4 regions of the Actinoplanes sp. NPDC019969 genome follow, and region 4 is predicted to be linked to each of the others. Evidence: riboswitches for the same ligand, from Rfam matches in the RefSeq annotation. Region 4 holds a riboswitch; each other region holds the start of a gene.
What was found. Region 4 has a riboswitch for cyclic di-AMP ahead of ACZ3II_RS35980 (coiled-coil domain-containing protein). Riboswitches for the same ligand answer to the same signal wherever they lie in the genome.

Region 1 (4,478 bases), on a different contig from region 4:
CACCCGGAGCACGAGGACCGGGTCGGCATCTGCCTCACGCTGCGGGGCCAGATCTGGTCCAACGTCGGCCTGTCGTATCGCATCACCGTGCTGTGCCGGCCGGAGGCCTTCATCAGTGGCGCATCCGCGTGATACGAGGGCCGCACGTGCGTGACGGCTCACCGCCTGGCCACCGCGAGCGTTCGGGCCCATGCTTCTTCGACGCGTTGACCAGCACACGTCAGGGAGCGACAGGTCGGGCGGCAGGTTCTCGGCGACCAGTTCCGCAGCCTCTTCCGCCGTTGCGGCCAAGCCGATGAGCCGTTCGTAGCCGGCGGCTATCACACGGAGGATCTTCGAATGCCGGTGGCTGCCGGCGGGCCGTACATCGCCGTGCTGATGGACGGTTCCGGAGTGCGGCGCTGCGCCGGGTGAGAACCTAGGGCGCGAACCGGTTCATCAGCAGCTCCACCCGTGACCCGGCGGCGGCGGGTGGGAGGCGGCCGGCGCGGGTAAGGGTGGCCAGGCCGTGCAGGGCGGCCCAGAACACCTCGGTGAACAGGCCCGGCTCGACGCCGTCGCCGGCGACCTCGCCGAGAGTGTCCAGCAGGGCGGCGAACGCGTCCTTGAGCGGCTGCGGGGTGTCCTCCTCGGCGAAGGCCAGGCCGCCGTCCAGCTCGAACATGGCGTCGTAGACGGCCGGATTGCCGGTGGCGAAGTCGAGGTAGGCGCGGGCGAGGGCGGTGACCCGGGCGCGCGGGGAGTCCGCGGCGGCGGTCGCGGCCCGCAGCGCGACCGCCATCTCGGCGGCGCCCTGGACGGCGACGGCGCCGATGATCTCGCGTTTGCCCCGGAAGTGGCTGTAGAGCACGGGCTGGCTGTATTCGATGCGCTCGGCCAGCCGGCGGGTGGTGACCGCGTCCCAGCCCTGCTGCTCGGCGATCTCGCGGGCGGTCGCCACGATCAGGCGCTCCCGTTCGGCGCGTTCGCGTTCCTTGCGTTCCTGTACCGGCATGACGGAATGCTAGCACCGCTAGACAAGCGAGCAGCGGTAGGGCTAGCGTTGCATCAATTCCTAGCAGCGCTGGATTTCAAGGGGTCGACATGCTCAGCGCACTGGCAGTGGTCACCGTCGTGGTCGTCGGCGTGATGGTGGGGGTGGAGTTCGCCGTCGCCTTCGTCGTCAACCCGATCCTCGCCGCGCTTCCCGAGGACAGCGGCCAGCTCGGCCGCGCCCACGGCGGCCGGATGCTCGGCGCCGTGATGCCCGTCTGGTACATCGGCTCGCTCCTGCTGGTCGCGGCCTGGGCGGTCGCCGGATGGGGCGGTCCCGGCATCGGCCTGACCGTCATCGCCGCGGCGCTGCTGCTGCTCAGCGTGGTCATGTCGATCCTGCTGCTGGTGCCGATCAACAACCGCAGCAAGACGTGGACCCCGGAGAACCGGCCCGCCGACTGGAAACAGCAGGGGAGCCGTTGGGACCGCCTGCACTACGTCCGCGTCGCCCTCATCATCGCCGCGTTCGCCCTGCTGGCCGCCGCTCTCGCCTGATCGGCACCGCGATCCGGGCCACCCTCGCCTTCCCGTTCCACCGTCCCGTCCCGAGCCGTTGATCGGCGCGCGTGCGGCCGGTTGTTACGGTGCCGGGCGTCGGGTCGGCCTCTGCACGGTGGTGAGTTCGTTGGTTTTCCAGTACTGGCATCTCGCGGTGATCGCCGCCCTCGTCGTTCTCATCGCCGTGGGCCTGCGAGCAGCGCGCCGTACGACGCTGATCGGTCTCGGCGTCACGCTGCTGGCAGCCAGCGGGTTCCTGCTGTACACCCTGGTGCTCGAGGAGGAATACCTCGAGCAGGACCTGAACGCCAAGCTCGACGACGTGGCGCTGATCGGCGGTCCCGCGCTGCTCGGTGCCCTCCTGCTCGCTCTCGCGGTCAGGAACGCGGGGCGCAGCCGAGCCTGAGGAGGAACCGCCCGCACCCCGATGTCGCCGGTGGGTGCGGGCGGTTGCGATGTCCGGGTCAGACCAGACGCCGTACGACGTAGTTGCTGCTCCAGATCTTCTGCTTGCTGACCGTCTTGCCGGTCCGCGGAGCCGACCACATCTTGCCGCCACCGGCGTAGATGCCGGCGTGCGTGCCGTACGAGCCCTTCCGGATGATGATCAGGTCGCCGGGCCGGGCCTTGGCCTTGGCGACCGGCTTGCCGTACTTCTGCTGCAGGTTCGCCTTGTGCGGCAGCTTGCGCCCGGTGGTCTTCTTGTAGACGTACAGGGTGAAGCCGGAGCAGTCGAACCGGTTCGGCCCGACGGCGCCGAACTTGTACCACTTGCCCTTGTGCCGGGCCGCCTCGTTGACGACCCGGACGCCGGCCGCCTGAGCTTTCGCGGTGGCGGCCTGGACGGTGACGGTGCGAGCGACAGTCGCGCCGGCCTGCGAGAACGCCCGGACGGTGGTGACGCCGGCGGTCTGCGGGGCGGCCGAGGCGGCCTGTGGTGTGCCGAGCCCGCCGGTCAGCAGACCGAGACCCACGGACAGGGCGATGGTGCCGGCGCCCAGGGTGCGGGGCCGGCTCAGGGTGCGAACGCGCACGGTGAAGGAATCCCTCCGGCACGCCTGCGAGGTTAGCTGTCGGGTTCGGGCGCGAAGGATTGCCCGGCCGCGAGCTGCGGCTTCACCCCGAGACCCGTCGGCCCGGCCACCGTGGACGGCGTGCCGGCCGAGGGTCGATGTCTGGGTCCCCCGTCCCTGCCCCCGATTGCCTCATGACTCGTCATGCGGTTCGTGCCGCCGGACCGGGGCAGGGCTCGGCGTGATCCAGGTCGGCACGACCGGCGGGCAGGTGCCCGCCGCCCCTCCTTGATAGCCCGGTTCGGCGCCGGCCGCCTCCGCCGTCGCGATGACGGTCCGTGCCGGCCGGGCGAGCAGATGTCCGGTTTGTAAGGTCGCCGCGCAGTTTCCCGTCGCGCTCCGCATTCAGGTGGTCACGCATTACTGCTGATGATCTGTGAACGGGAACACGCAACTCGTCCACCGGCCCCCGTCACGCCCGTCAGCCGACCGGGTGACGAGATCGCGCCCGGCGGCGGAATGACACCGGCCGGACCGGTGAACGGGGGTGCGTTAGTTCTTGATGAAGCAAACCTTAATGATTTCTTAGGATCGATCTTCGCGCGCTTTCGGAATGAATAGTGAGTCGGCTGCATGTACCGCTGTTCCTTCAGAGCCGACGAGGTGAAAGTCCGTGCCCATCCCCCCGAACCGGCGGATCCGCTACACCCTGACCATGGTCGGGGCCCTCGGTTTGATCGGCGCCGGCTCCGCCGCCATCGTGGCCGGGACCGGCTCCGGCGACCAGGAGGTCCGCCTGACCGCGGCCGCCCCGGCCGGCACCACCACCGCCGCCGCCGCGACGACCGCCCCGAGCGCCGGCGACGTGCCGAGCCTGGCGCCGACCACGCCGGCCGCGGCCTCGAAGCCCGCCGCGCCGTCCGCGTCGGCCCCGGTGGCGGCGGCCCCGACCACCCTGTCGACGGCCCGTCCGTCGGCCACGCCGACGACGGCGGCGGCGAACAAGCGGCGTACCAAGTCACCCACGGCGGCGCCGACCGCGACGACCACCGCGCCGTCCGGCGGCGGCTCCTCCTCGGTCAACGCCGAGGTGATCCGCCTCGTGAACGCCGAACGGCAGAAGGCCGGCTGCTCCGGCCTGAGCAGCGAGTCGCGGCTGGAGGCGGCGGCGCAGAAGCACTCCGAGCTGCAGGCCGCGCAGAACAGCATGTCGCACCAGCTGCCCGGCGAGGCGAGCATGGGCGACCGGGTCACCGCCGAGGGCTACCGGTGGCGGGGTGTCGCCGAGAACGTCGCCGCCGGCTACACCAGCGCGGCGAGCGTGATGGACGGCTGGATGAACAGTCCCGGTCACAAGGCGAACATCCTCAACTGCAGCTACACGGAGATCGGCGTCGGCCTGGCGAAGTCGTCCTCGGGCACCCGGTACTGGACCCAGAACTTCGCCACACCCGCGTGAGCCTCCGCGCCTGAGCCTCACGAACGTGCGCTTCCTGCCGAATTCCCGAACAGGGGGATAGCGGCGAGGGGGACAGCTGATGAGGTTCGGGCCGTCCCTGCTGCGGACGCTCGGCTTCGCCGTCGCCTACCTGGCCACCACGTACGCCGGGCGCCTCACGGTGATGGACCAGACGAATCTCAGTCTCGTCTGGCCCGCCGCCGGGGTCGCCGCGGTGTGGGCGGCAGTGCGGTACCGGGCCCGCTGGCGGATCCTGGACGCCGCCGCGCTGTGCCTGGTCACGCTGGTGGTCAACGTGGCGACCGGTGCCCCGGCGGCGCTGGTGCCGTGGTTCGCCGCCGCCAACCTGGCGCAGGCGTGGGTCTTCGCCTGGCTGGTGCACCGCTGGCTGCCCGGCCTGTGGGGCGGCGGCGGGACGCAGCCGCTGGCCCGGGTGACCGAGCTGTGGCGGCTGGCGGCCATCGCGTTCCTCA
Region 2 (4,478 bases), on a different contig from region 4:
CTCGACACGCTTTCTGGTGTGTTGGGTTCGGCCGTCCTGCGCGCCTGAACTCAACACGCGCTTTCTGGTGTGTTGAGTTCGGGCGGCATACGCGTCCGAACTCAACACGCGGTCAGGGGTGGTACTCGCGGATCACGTCGGCGCCGTCGCGGGCGGTCTCGGCGAAACCGGCCTTCTCGGCGACCCGGGCGGACCCCGCGTTCGCCGCGTCGTGCCGGATCGCGACCCGCTCGATGCCGGGCAGCGTCAGCGCGACCCGGGTCAGCACGTTCACCGCCGCCGTCATGTGACCGCGGCCGGTGAACGGCGTCCGGATCCAGTAGCCGATCTCCAGCACGTCCGGCCCCATCCGGGTCATCAGCCCGATCGAGCCGATCAGCTCCCCGACGGTCGTGAAGATCGCGTAGTTGAACTGGGTGGCCTCGGCCCACTCGGTCACCGACCGGCCGATGTACTCGCCGGCCTGGGTCAGGTCGTAGGTGTCGGTCGCCCACGGCAGCCACGGCTTGAGCTCGGGCAGCGACTCGCGGACGGCGGCGGTCAGCTCGGCGGCCCATTCCGGTTCCCACCGTTTGAGCACCAGTTCACCGGCATTGATCATTTCGGGCGGTTCCATGATCCTCATTGTGCCGGTCTATATCGCAGGTTAGGGATGGGGATCCCGCCGCAGCCAGATCCGCCGGGGCCGCCGGGACGACAGACTTCTCCCCATGTTGATGCCAGCGCCGTCCGGCAGCCCGTACCACCGCCTCGCCCGCACCCCCGCCCACCGCTGGTGGCGTACCGTCCTGGGGTCGCTCTTCATCGTGATCTGCGGGTTCGTGGTGATGTTCGCCGGCTGGTTCGCCTACACCGGGGCAGCCGAACTCACCGGCCGCCCGGACGGGCCGGACGGCCTGGCCGGTTTCGGCCCGCTGCCCGATCTGGCGGTGGGGTTCCTGTCGATCGCGGTGTTCCTGCCGTTCATCCTGCTGGCCGCGCGGCTGATCCAGGAGCGTCCGGCCGGCACGCTGTCCTCGGTGGCCGGGCGGATCCGGTGGCGCTGGCTGATGCTCTGCCTGCCGGTCGCGGCGGTGACGATCGTGCTGTTCCTGACCCTCGGCACGGCGTTGCTGGCGGTCACCGGGGAGGACGCCGGACTGGGCGATCCGCTCGCCGGCTGGGGCCCGTTCCTGCTGTCCGGCGTCGTGATCCTGCTGGTGGTGCCGGTGCAGGCGGCCGCCGAGGAGTACCTGTGCCGGGGCTGGCTGCTGCAGGGGCTCGGCGCGTGGATCCGCAACCCGTGGGCGCCGATCCTGGTGCAGGCGGCGGTGTTCGCGGCGCTCCACGGCTGGGGTACGCCGTACGGCTTCGCGGATCTCATGGTCTTCGGGGTGGTCGCCGGCTGGGTGACGGTGCGCACCGGCGGCCTGGAGGCGGCGATCGCGCTGCACGTGCTGAACAACGTGCTGAGCTGCCTGGTCGCGGCCGCCTTCGGGCAGCTGGCCATCGACGAGACGGCGGCGGACATGCCGTGGCAGGCGGCGCTCGTCGATCTGCCGGTGCTGATCGGCTTCGCCCTGGTGATCGTGTGGCTGGCCCGCCGCCGGCGGCTCGCCACCGCCACCCCGATCGTGGCCCCCGGCGTCGCGGGCGGTTCGCGCCTCATGGCCGCCGCGCGATGAGCCCGGCTGGTTGTGGTGGCTGTCTCGAGCGGCCGGAGACAGCCACCACGACCAGCCCTGTTGTCGGCACGATGCGGGAAATGAGGTCTAAAAAGGAATAGTCCCGCAATTTCCGGGCGCAACTAAGATCAAACCGGGCAAATACTGAGAAGAACGTCACTATCCCGGGCCGAAAGCTTGGCTTCCGGCCCATCGACGTGGTTACCGTCGGGCCGTCCCGCGACGCGGGCACTGTGGACGGACCGCCGAGTCCTGCCGCCGCCCACAGACTCGATTCCGACGGCAGGAGCGGGGGACCCAATCTTCGCGGCGCTTCCCACAGCGCCTTGGGGTGAAGCCGTGCCCAGCACGGCCGGGACGCCTATCCCGAACCCGACAGCTCACCTCGCAGGCGTGGAGGATCATCCATGTCTCGGATCGTTGGTAGACGAGTGCGCCTCGCCCTGACCACCCTGGTCACCGCCGGTGTCGCCGGAGCGGGCGTGCTGTTCGGCCCGGTCGGCGGAGCCCAGGCCGCCGCCCGGCAGGTCAACTGGGACGTCGTCGCGAAATGCGAGTCCGGCGGGCGCTGGCACATCAACACCGGTAACGGGTACTACGGCGGCCTGCAGTTCAGCCGCAGCACGTGGAAGTCGAACGGCGGAACGAAGTACGCCCCGACCGCCGACCGGGCCAGCAAGGCCCAGCAGATCGCCATCGCGGAGAGGCTCTACAAGAAGCGTGGCCTCAAGCCGTGGCCGGTCTGCGGCAAGAAGCCGGGCGTCTACAGGTCCGGCTCCGCCACGAAGCCGAAGCCCGCTGCCAAACCGAGCGGCAAGACCTACGTGGTCCGCTCCGGCGACACCCTCGCCTCGATCGCGAAGAAGTTCACGATCAAGGGCGGGTGGCGTACGTTGTACGCGCACAACAAGGACCGCCTGTCCAGCCCGAACCGGATCTACCCGGGCCAGCGCATCCGGCTGTGACCTACCGGATCAGCGCCTGCAGGATCTGATCCGCGTGCGTCCAGAGCAGAGCGCCGCCCGCGCCCGCCACCACGTGCCGGCGGGCGTGCGGCAGACGTGACGCGCACGTGGCGCCCAGGTCCGGTGAGTGCACCGGGCTGGTGTCGGCGTCGCCGTACCAGAGGTCGACCGGGATCCGCACGTCCGCCGGATCGAACGGCCAGCGCGCCGACGCCAGCACCGTGTCCCGGGCGTACCCGCCGGGCCCCTGCGTGAAAGCCTCGCTCAGGGCCCGGCGGTACGCGACCTCGAACACCGGATCGGTGTAGACGGCCCGGTCGGCCGCCCCGGCCATCGACAGGATTCGCTGCCAGAACCCGTCGGCGTCACCCCAGCCGGCGAAGAGCTCCTCGGCGCCCGCCGGATCGGCCCGCACCGCCTCGACCATCGCGGCGACGTCCGGGATCAGCGACCCCGCGAACGCCGGATGGGCCAGCTCGTCGGTGCCGGCCACCACGGCCGCGGCGTCCAGGATGCCGGCGGCGGCACAGGCCAGCAGGAACGGGGCGCCCTGCGAGAAACCCACGCCGCGGACGCCGGTGAGCCCCCGCGCCGCGAACAGCCGCGCCATGTCAGCGGCGAATCCGGGCAGGGTCCGGCCGGGGGCCGGGTCCGACGCGCCGAGCCCGGGACGGTCCACCGACACCAGCCGGACACCCCGGTCACCCAACCCGGCGAGCAGATGGGCGCCGAACCCGAGCGACCGGCTGGTGGCGGCGCCGGGGCTGAACAGCACCGGGAGACCGTCCGTGGGTCCCCACTCGGCCCAGCCCAGTCGCCTGCCGCCGGGAAGCGGGGTCGTGCCGAGCCGGTCCGGTGAGGTCACGTTCTTGTCCACGGGACGCCATTCTCAGCGTTCGGCCGCGTCATGTCGCCCGGTTTTCTCCGGCCAGGCGGGGCCACCAGCGCCGGACCGCCTCGACTGCCTCGTGCACCCGGGCGACCGCTCGCGGCCCGCCCGCGCCGCGGACGATGTCGACCGCTGCGGAAAGACGGTCAAGGCCATGGTGCCCTTGTCCTCCAGCTCCCGGGCCAGGGCGAGGGCTTCCGGGCCAGGGCGAGGGCTTCCGGGCCAGGGCGAGGGCTTCCGGGCCAGGGCGGTGCGCTGAGGCTCGGTGGATTCCAGGGCGATCTCGGCCGGCGCCCACGGGACCTCGCCGGCGGTCAGCGCACCTGACGGAAAAACGCGCGCAGGTCGTTCACCAGCAGGCCGGGGACCTCCAGCGCGGGGAAATGCCCGCCGCTGCCGTGTTCGGACCAGAGCCGGATGTCGGGGTACCGCCGGGCCGCCCAGCGCCGCGACGGCCACGGCACCTCGGCGTGGAAGAGCGACGCGCCGACCGGAACGTCGACCGGCTCGGCGTCCACCCCGGTGATCCAGCCGGCGATCCGTTCGATGCTCTCCGCGTACAGCCGGGCCGACGACGCGGCCGTCCCGGTCAGCCAGTACAACGTCACCTGATCCAGGATCTGATCCCGGGTCAGGCCGTCACCCCAGGTCAGGAGCTTCTCCCCGAGCCACGCGCAGAGTCCCGCCGGTGAGTCGACGAGCCCGTACCCCACGGTCTGCGGCGCCGTCCGGTGGATCTCCGAGTACGCCGACGCGGACCGCCCCCGTTCCTGGATCCGCTGCAGCGCCGTCCGCTCGGCCTCGGTGAGATCGCCGGGTCTCGCCGGATCCGGGCCGGCCAGCGGGGGGATCAGGTGGATCCCGGCCACGTGGTCCCGGTGCCGCGCGGCGAGACAACTGGACACGCTGGTGCCCCAGTCGCTGCCCGCCGCGCCGTACCGGTCATAGCCGAGCCCCGCC
Region 3 (4,478 bases), on a different contig from region 4:
ACAGCAGCGTCCCGACGGCGACGACCACGATGGTGGCGGCGTGGACGCGGCGGGGGAGCCGGTCCCACCCGAAGTACCACAGCGCGAGGAACGTGGCCTCGAGGAAGAACGCCAGCATGCCCTCGATCGCGAGGGTCGGCCCGAAGACGTCGCCGTAGAACCGGGCGAACGCGCTCCACCCCAGCCCGAACTGGAACTCCTGCACGAGCCCGGTGACCACGCCGACGGCGAACGTGACGATCAGCAGCTTGCCGGTGAACTTGGTCAGGTGCAGGTACTTGTCCTTGCCGGTGCGCATCCAGGCGAGCTGGAGCCCGGCCGCGGTGGCGGACAGGCAGATCGACACCGGCACGAACAGGTAGTGGTAGATCGTCACGACCGCGAACTGCAATCGCGTCAGGTCGAGCACGTCCATGGCAACCCCTCTACGACGATTCGTAGTAGATACTACGACGCGTAGTACGACGTCTTGAAGTAGAGTGGCTCACATGGCGAGGAACGATCTCGAGCGCGAGGTCATGACGAAACTGTGGGACGCGCGCGAGGCGCTCACCGTCCGGCAGGTGCACGAGCTGCTCAGTCGTGACCGCGACCTGGCGTACACGACGGTGATGACCGTCCTGGACCGGCTCGCCAAGAAGGGCCTCGTCGTCCAGCAGCGCGCCGACCGCGCCTACCGGTACGCCCCCGCGCAGACCCGCGAGGAGATGACCGCCGGTGTGATGCTCGACGCACTCAGCGCCACCCCCGACCGGGACGCCGCCCTCGCCTACTTCGTCGGCCAGTTGCCGCCCGAAGCTCTGACGGCGCTGATCGAGAAGGCCCGTAACATCGAGCGGTGACCGCCCTCCTGCTCGGCGCCCTCGGCCTGACCCTGTCACTGGTCGTGCCGACCGTCCTGGCGCGTGCCCGCTGGACCGACCGCGCCCCGGTCGCCGGCGTCCTGCTCTGGCAGTCACTGACGCTCACCGCCGTACTCTGCGCCCTCGGTGTGGTCCTCGCCGCTCCGGAGGAGATGGCCCGGGCCGCCGGCGCCCACCACCCGGAGACCGTCGCCGCGCTGCTGTTCTCCCTGGCCGTCGCCGCGACCATCGTGATCCGGCTGATCGTCTCGCTGGTCCGGGTCAGCTCCCGGGCCCGCGCCCGCCGCGCCCGGCACCGGATGCTCGTGGACCTGCTCGACCGGGTCGAGCGCCACGAGGATCTCGGCGGCGAGGAGGTACGGGTCCTCGACGGCCCCCTGCCGCTCGCCTACTGCGTGCCCGGCCGTCAGCCCCGGGTGGTGCTCAGTGACGGGGTGCTGCGCGTGCTCGACCGTGACCAGGTCGACGCCGTCCTCGCCCACGAGCGCGCCCACCTGCGGCACCGGCACGAGCTGGTGATGGAGTCGTTCACGGCGTTCTATCAGGCGGTGCCGCGGCCGCTGCGCTCGAAGGTGCCCCTCGACGCCGTACATCTGCTGCTGGAGATGGTGGCGGACGACGCCGCACGGCGCCGGACCGGCCCGGGTCCGCTGCGTGCCGCCCTGGCGACGCTGGCCGACGCCGTCCCCCTGGCGGAGGAGGTGACCGCCGACCCGGAGGGGGAGTCCCGGCGCCGCCGGCTGGCCCGCCTGTCCGATCCGGACCGCGCCTCCGCCGCCCTCACCGTGGCCGGCGCGGCCGCCGCGACCGGCCTGCTGGTGCTACCCACCGTGATCTTGGTGGTGCCGTGGCTGGGCAGGGCCGTGAACACCTGGCCTTTTTGATCACGCTCCGTGTTGCTGACAGTGCGTAACGTGCGGCGGCGTGTGCGACCTTCATTTGCCGCCTTGATCCGAGTACGGTGGTCCCCGGTTCGGCAGCCCCCCATCGGTCAACCGGCTGATCTGGCGAACCACCGCCTAATCGCGGATGCGAACCGGGGAACCGAGCAACTGGGGTGAAGCCGCCTTCCTGCGGAGGGCGGCCGGGCAGACTTCCCGCCCGAACCCGTCAGCTAACCCGGTCGGCGGCCGAGTGGGAAGAAAGGACAACGCGCTTACGTGAAACGGATGCGCACCCTGCTGCTGTCCGTCATGGCCACGGTAGGCATCGTTCTCGCGGGTCCGTCCGTCGCCTACGCCACTCCCTCGCCGTCTGACGTCGAGGCGCAGATCGACGGAGAGTGGAACAAGCTCGAGCCCGTCATCGAGGACTACAACAACACCCACAACAAGCTGACCAAGCTGCGGACGCAGCAGAAGTCGCTCGCCAAGACCCTGGCCCCGCTGCAGAAGCAGGTGGACGCCGCGATGGTCGAGGTGCGTGGGCTGGCCGTCGACGCCTACATCGCGGGGCCGCCCAGCGTGGCCAACGCGCTGCTCAGCGGTGACCCGGACGGGTTCGCCGAGAAGCTCACCCTTCTCGACCAGCTCGCCCAGAACCGCAAGGCGTCGATCGTCGAGGTCACCAAACTGCGGGACAAGTACGCCGCCGACAAGGCCGCGGTCGACAGGATGACGTCGGAGATCACCGTCCGGGACACCGACCTCAAGCAGAAGAAGACCGCGATCGAGAAGGAGATCACGAAGCTCCAGCAGCTCCGGATCGCCGCGTACGGCAAGGCGAACGCCGACGACGGCCCGCTGCGCACCGGCCCCTGCCCGGTCACCTACACGAACGACAAGGGCGGCCGTGCCGCCCAGAAGGCGTGTGACCTGATCGGCAAGCCGTACGTCTTCGGCTCCAACGGCCCGAACAGCTACGACTGCTCGGGTCTGACGCAGGAGGCGTGGAAATCGGTCGGGGTGCACCTCGAGCACTACACGAAGGATCAGTGGGGCTCCACCACGCCGGTGAGCCGCGCGGAGCTGAAGCCGGGCGACCTGGTCTTCTACTTCTCCGACGTGCACCACGTCTCCATCTACATCGGAGGCGGCATGGTGGTGCACGCTCCGCACACGGGTGACCATGTGCGGATGGCGACCATCGACCGGGGGCCCATCGCCGGTTACCGCCGGCCGGGCTGATCGCCGATCATCCCGCGGAGACCGCCGTCGCAGTCCGACGGCGGTCTCTTTCGTGTCAGGCGCGGCCGTCGGCCAGCGCCGGCAGGCCGGGCACCCCGTCCAGGTCCTGCAGCTGCCGGTGGACGTGGTCGCCGAGCGCCGAGCGGTAGCCGACGGCCAGCTGGTCCAGGCGGGCGATCTCCTCGATCACGGCCGCCCGGCTCCGGGCCAGATCGTCCATCGCCTCGGTGTGGCTGCGCTGCGCGTCCGCCTCGATGGCGCCCGCGGACCGCTCCGCGTCCCCGGTGACCTGGTCGGCCTCGGCCCGCGCGCCGGCCAGCAGATCCGCCGACTCGCGCTGGGCGTCCCGGACGTGCTCGTCCGCCGTCCGCTGCGCCATCATCAGCACCCGGACGTCACCGTCACCGGCCGGCGGGCCGGCCGGCGCCGACCGCGCCTCCTCGTGAGCGCGCTGCAGCCGCATCTGCATCTCCCGGGCCTCGTGCTCGGCCCGGGCCAGGCCCTCGCGCATCTGCCGCAGCCGGGCGGTCAGCTCGGCGACCTCGGAGTTCAGCACCGTCGTGACGGCCACCCCGGGATCGCCGCCGGTATGCCGTAACCGCTCGCTGAGCGCGCCGTTCTCTTCGATCAGCCGGACCAGCTCCTGCCCGGCCTCGTCCAGGAAGGCGTCGACCTCCTCCTCGTCGTAACCGCGCTTGCCTATCGGCGGCTTCCGGAAGTCCACGTTGTGGATGTCCGCCGGAGTGATCGCCATCAGAACCTCGAATTCCCGCCGGGACCGGTCCTGCGACCCGGCGTCGCTTGTCGACAGCCCCTTGCCCGGCAGTGTCACCGTTCAACCACAAGGAGCGGCTCGGCGAATCGTATCCGTGCGTGGCCACCCCGTCGCCGAAAGTGGACCGGCGTCACCCGCTGGCCAGGCCCCGGAACAGCGCGAACAAGGCCGAGTGGGGGAGTTTCAGATCACATTCGCGTTCCCGGTGGAGCACCCCGTCCGGGTGGCGGGCGGGCTGGGCCGCGCCGGGCATAATCGCTTGTCATGAGCGATGCCTTGATCAACAGCCTGCTGGCGGCCGTCGAGGCCCGGCCCGACGACCTGACGCTGCGGCTGCACCTGGCCGAGATGCTGGTGGCCGCGGGCCGCGGCCCGGAGGCGATCGGGCACGCCGCGGCGATCCTCGCGCGGGAGCCGGGCAACACGGCGGCGCAGCAGTTGATGACCCGGGCGCTCGGCGGGCCCGCTCCGGAGCCCGCGCCCACCACGGAACGCCCGCCGGCGCGGGAGATCGACTGGGCCGCGATGGAGGAGCAGTTCGGCGACTCGGTGCCGCCCCGGTTCGCGGGGGCCGACGGGGCGCCGGATCCGGTGCGCGGGCAAGCCGACCGGGCGTTCGACGTCGAACGGTCGGCGATCACCCTCGACGACGTCGGCGGCATGGCCGACGTGAAGCAGCGGCTCGAGGTGTCGTTCCTCGGCCCGCTGCGCAAC
Region 4 (4,478 bases):
CGATGGGCATGTCGCCGGCCGAGGTGCAGGCGAAGAAGGACGAGATCATCGAGTTCTCCGGCATCAACGAGAAGGGTGACTTCTCGTCCCTGCCGATGCGGACCTACTCGTCGGGCATGTCGGCCCGGCTGCGGTTCTCCATCGCCGCCGCGAAGCAGCACGACGTGCTGCTGATCGACGAGGCGCTGGCCACCGGTGACGCCAGCTTCCGCAAGCGCAGCGAGGCGCGGGTCCGCGAGCTGCGCGCCCAGGCCGGCACGGTCTTCCTGGTCAGCCACAGCGAGCAGTCGATCCGGGACACCTGCGAGCGGTGCATCTGGCTGGAGGCCGGCCTGATCCGCGCCGACGGCCCCACCGCCGATGTGATGAAGGAGTACGAGGCCTTCTCCCGCAGGTAGGCCCCGTACTCCTCCGGGTGTTTCTAGTTGACCGACAGGTGCACGTGGTTGGTGTGGTCGCTGGACGGGTCTCCGCCCGCCCCGCTGTACGACTTCCAGCCACTGCTCGGTAGCCAGATCCGCCGGTACCAGATCACGTAGAGCACGTCGAGGGTCTCGGCGTTGTTGATGAAGTAGTTCGCCAGGTTGTCGCCGTAGGTCTTGTCCGACCCGGTGGCGTCACCACCGAAGGTGCCCTTCTCCGAGGAGAAGTCACACGCCCGCCCCTTGGGATGCTCGCCACTGTTCTGCGTCCGCCAGCACTTCGTGTAGCGGGTGAAGCCGTCCGCACGAGCCTCGTTGTAGGCGTGCAGCAGGGTCGGCGTGACACAGCCGCCGGTGCCGGTCGGGTCCGTCTTGTTGCAACCGGATCCGCTCGGCCCGGGGGCCGCGTCGGGGCTGTCGCCGCCGTCCGACGACGAGCGGGCCTCGGCGCCCTGGTTGGCCGCCTTGAGAGCGGCCTCCGCGGCGGTCTTCTGCTTCGCCATCACGGTGACCTGCTTCTGCTGGTCCCGGACGGTGATGTCGATGGCGCTCTTGGCCTTCTGGCGGGCTTCCAGGGTGCTCTTGAGGTCCTGGATCGCCTTGTTCTGGTCGGCCGCGATGGTGGCCAGGGTCTCGGCCCGGTCCATGAAGCCCTCGGGCGAGTCCGCGCTGAGCAACGCCGCCATCGGGCCGGCCCGGCCGGCGGTGTACGCCTGGCTCGCGATCATGTCGAGGGTCTTCTGCTGCGGCCCGACCGCGGCGTCCAGGCGCTTGACCTCCGCGGCCAGCTTGACCTGCTGGGCCTTCGAGGCCTTCAGCTTCTTCTGCGCCTCCACGAACCCGCTGGAGGCCTTCTCGAGTTGTTTGATCAGGGCGGCCGAGCCGCCCTCGCCGTCGTCCCCGGTGCCTCCGGGTGCGGCGAGCAGCCGGGGGGCCGCGGTGGCCGGCGTCGCGGTGACGGCCAATCCGCACGCGGTGATCAGCAGCGCCAGCAGCGCCGCTAATCGCCGCGCAGTGAACTGCAGCACAGGCGTTTCCTTCCGTCGGCCGCCGGCCGGGTTAGCTGACGGGTTCGGGACGAAGGAAAATCCCTACCGCTCGGCGCGGATTCACCCCGGTGGGAATTGGATCCCCGGCTCGCCGATGGTGACGATTAGGCGGCGGTTCCCATGCGGAACCGCAACGACCATACCGAAGCGATCGACGGATCGACAGTTCTTGTACTTCCCGCGATTGCCTCACCACATGTAGTGACAGCAATTACAGAAAGTGGTTGCAAGGTAACACTTTTGACGGTTCTCCGGGCCTGATACGCAGCGATATCTCGGGTAAACTGGCCGCCGGTCCTGCCAGGACGGCACCGCCCCCGAGTTGCCGGCAGGCCGCCGCCCAATCGCTGTGAAAGGCGAGCCGGGGAACCAGGTAACTGGGGTGTATCCGCAGTTTGCGGTAGGGATCGCTTCCGTCCCGAACCCGTCAGCTAACTCGGTCGGCGGTGCGACGGAAGGAACTGTTGATGACAGCAAGTCCCCGCCGGTGGCTGATACTCGCCCTGGCGCCGCTGGTGGCTGCCGCAATGTTCATGGCACCGGCCACCCCCGCGTCTGCCGAGCCCGGTGGCACCTCGGCGACACCCGCCGAGGACGCGGAAGACAAACTGATGTCGTCGGTGATGGAGTCCACCAACCGGCGCTACGTCGCCGCGAAGGCGGCGGTCACGGCATCGGTGAAGGCACAGAAGCAACTGAACGCGGAGATCAAGGCCGCCGAGGCCCGCCGGAGCGCGCTGATCCCCGAGGTCAACTCCATCGCCCGCCAGCAGTACATGACCGGCGATGTCAGCACGCTCAGCTACCTGCTCAGCAGCGACTCCTCGGGCGACTTCCTGAACAAGGCGGTCTCGCTCGAAGAGATCAACGGCGTGCACGACAGGAAGCTGAACGAGCTCAACACGGTGGTCCGCGAGGTCACCGAGAAGAAGACGGCGCTCGACGCCGAGGTCAAGAACGAGCAGACCCAGCTCGCGGTGCTGCAGAAGCAGAAGGACTCGGCCGCCGAGCAGATCGAGCTCCTCGGTGGCAACACCGGTATCAACGACACGATCAGCAAGGGCTTCGTCGACGCGACGTCGAAGATCGCGGCCCCGGCGCCGCGGAACTCCAGCGGTGGCTTCTCCCCGGAGGGCTGCACCGAGGAGGACCCGCTCAACGGCGGATGTGTCACCAAGCGGACGCTGCACATGTACAAGCAGGTCAAGAAGGCCGGCTTCAACATGTTCGTGAACTGCTACCGATCCGGTGGGCCCTACGAGCACCCCAAGGGCCGCGCCTGCGACTGGTCACTGCAGAAGAGCGGGTTCGCGGTCGCGAACAACGACGCGATGATGAAGTACGGCAACGACCTGACGGCCTTCCTGGTACGGAACGCCGACCGGCTCGGCATCTACTACGTCATCTGGTACAAGCAGATCTGGTTCCCGGCGACGGGCTGGCACAAGTACCACGGGGTCAGTGACCATACGGACCACGTACACATCTCGATGCTCTGAGAAAAGGGCCCGCCTCCTGGGAGGCGGGCCCTTTCTCGTTGCGGTCGATCGCTCAGTGAACCGCTCTCCGGACCGGCGCGCGGCCGTGCGGCTGAGCCGGCGCCGGACCGGCCGGAACGCCCGCCGGGATCGGCATGGTCACCGGCCGCACCTGGGTCACCTCGAGCTCCTTGCCGTGGTGCAGCAGGGTGAGCCGGGCCTGACCGCCGCCGTTGCGCAGTGAGTACGTCACCTCGTCGGAGGTCACGTTGACCCGCAGCCGCAGTCCCCGCCAGAGCAGCGAGAACTCCAGGTTGTTGATCCGGCTGGGCAGCCGCGGGGCGAAGCTCAGCTGCCCGTTGTAGTCACGCATGCCGCCGAGGCCGGCGACCAGCGAGATCCAGGTGCCGGCCAGCGAGGCCACGTGCACGCCGTCGCGGGAGTTCTGGTGCAGGTCGTGCAGGTCCATCAGGGCGGCTTCGCCCAGGTAGTCGTGGGCCAGCTCGAGATGCCCGGTCTCGGCCGCCAGAACGGCCTGGATGCAGGCGGAGAGCGAGGAGTCCCGTACGGTTCGGGCGTCGTAGTAGGCGAAGTTGCGCGCCTTCTCCTCCGGCGTGAACGCGTCGCCCCGGATGTACATCGCCATGACCAGGTCGGCCTGCTTGATCACCTGTTTGCGGTACAGGTCGAAGTACGGGAAGTTCAGCAGCAGCGGGTACCCCTCCGGCGGGGTGTTCTCGAAGTCCCACTCCTGCAGCCGGGTGAACCCCTCGCACTGCTGATGGACACCCAATTCCTTGTCGTACGGGATGTGCACGGCAGCCGCCGCGTCCCGCCACGACGCCGTCTCCTCGTCGTCGACGCCGAACTTGCGGCCCAGGTCCGGATGCCGCTTGCAGGCGTCCACCGCGGCCATCAGGTTCTGCTGCGCCATCAGGTTGGTGTAGACGTTGTCGTTCACCACCGCGGTGTACTCGTCGGGTCCGGTGACGCCGTCGATGTGGAACCGCCCGTGCCGGTCGTGGTGGCCCAGCGACCGCCACAGCCGGGCCGTCTCGACCAGCAGCTCCAGCCCGACCTCCCGCTCGAAGTCGTAGTCGCCGGTGGCCTGCACGTACCGGCGGACCGCATCGGCGATGTCGGCGGCGATGTGGAAGCCCGCCGTGCCGGCCGGCCAGTACCCCGAGCACTCCTGACCGCGGATGGTCCGCCACGGGAACGCGGCGCCCTGCAGGCCGAGCGTCTGCGCCCGCTCCCGGGCCAGGTCCAGCGTCGAGTGCCGCCAGCGCAGCACGTCGGCCGCCGCGGAGGGCTGGGTGTAGGTCAGGGCGGGCAGCACGAACGTCTCGGCGTCCCAGAACGTGTGGCCGTCGTACCCCGGGCCGGTGAGGCCCTTGGAGCCGATCGGGCGCTGCTCCGCCCGCGCGCCGGCCTGCAGCGTGTGGAACAGGCCGAACCGGACCGCCTGCTGCACCTCCGGGTCACCCTCGACACGCACGTCGGAGTGGTCCCAGAACGCGTCCAGGTAA

Region 1: linked by a shared signal. The riboswitch ahead of ACZ3II_RS30515 (C40 family peptidase) and the one ahead of ACZ3II_RS35980 (coiled-coil domain-containing protein) in region 4 are both predicted to bind cyclic di-AMP.
Region 2: linked by a shared signal. The riboswitch ahead of ACZ3II_RS11050 (transglycosylase family protein) and the one ahead of ACZ3II_RS35980 (coiled-coil domain-containing protein) in region 4 are both predicted to bind cyclic di-AMP.
Region 3: linked by a shared signal. The riboswitch ahead of ACZ3II_RS26370 (C40 family peptidase) and the one ahead of ACZ3II_RS35980 (coiled-coil domain-containing protein) in region 4 are both predicted to bind cyclic di-AMP.

Annotation. Positions count from the first base shown of each region.
Region 1 is NZ_JBVHFK010000011.1:178,901-183,378, reverse strand. Features, by position in the region: gene ACZ3II_RS30535 (hypothetical protein) at 1-132, shown strand, start outside; gene ACZ3II_RS30530 (TetR/AcrR family transcriptional regulator) at 419-994, opposite strand; gene ACZ3II_RS30525 (anthrone oxygenase family protein) at 1,084-1,530, shown strand; gene ACZ3II_RS30520 (hypothetical protein) at 1,652-1,939, shown strand; gene ACZ3II_RS30515 (C40 family peptidase) at 1,998-2,567, opposite strand; cyclic di-AMP (ydaO/yuaA leader) riboswitch at 2,574-2,698, opposite strand; gene ACZ3II_RS30510 (CAP domain-containing protein) at 3,220-4,005, shown strand; gene ACZ3II_RS30505 (ATP-binding protein) at 4,085-4,478, shown strand, end outside.
Region 2 is NZ_JBVHFK010000003.1:194,999-199,476, forward strand. Features, by position in the region: gene ACZ3II_RS11040 (GNAT family N-acetyltransferase) at 113-616, opposite strand; gene ACZ3II_RS11045 (lysostaphin resistance A-like protein) at 711-1,664, shown strand; cyclic di-AMP (ydaO/yuaA leader) riboswitch at 1,926-2,068, shown strand; gene ACZ3II_RS11050 (transglycosylase family protein) at 2,072-2,629, shown strand; gene ACZ3II_RS11055 (alpha/beta fold hydrolase) at 2,631-3,506, opposite strand; gene ACZ3II_RS11060 (epoxide hydrolase family protein) at 3,833-4,478, opposite strand, start outside.
Region 3 is NZ_JBVHFK010000009.1:154,317-158,794, reverse strand. Features, by position in the region: gene ACZ3II_RS26385 (cytochrome ubiquinol oxidase subunit I) at 1-415, opposite strand, end outside; gene ACZ3II_RS26380 (BlaI/MecI/CopY family transcriptional regulator) at 489-842, shown strand; gene ACZ3II_RS26375 (M56 family metallopeptidase) at 839-1,747, shown strand; cyclic di-AMP (ydaO/yuaA leader) riboswitch at 1,870-2,007, shown strand; gene ACZ3II_RS26370 (C40 family peptidase) at 2,033-2,989, shown strand; gene ACZ3II_RS26365 (DivIVA domain-containing protein) at 3,045-3,821, opposite strand; gene ACZ3II_RS26360 (ATP-binding protein) at 4,029-4,478, shown strand, end outside.
Region 4 is NZ_JBVHFK010000014.1:264,220-268,697, reverse strand. Features, by position in the region: gene ACZ3II_RS35990 (ABC transporter ATP-binding protein) at 1-398, shown strand, start outside; gene ACZ3II_RS35985 (coiled-coil domain-containing protein) at 422-1,450, opposite strand; cyclic di-AMP (ydaO/yuaA leader) riboswitch at 1,455-1,592, opposite strand; cyclic di-AMP (ydaO/yuaA leader) riboswitch at 1,799-1,931, shown strand; gene ACZ3II_RS35980 (coiled-coil domain-containing protein) at 1,939-2,970, shown strand; gene ACZ3II_RS35975 (glycoside hydrolase family 65 protein) at 3,023-4,478, opposite strand, start outside.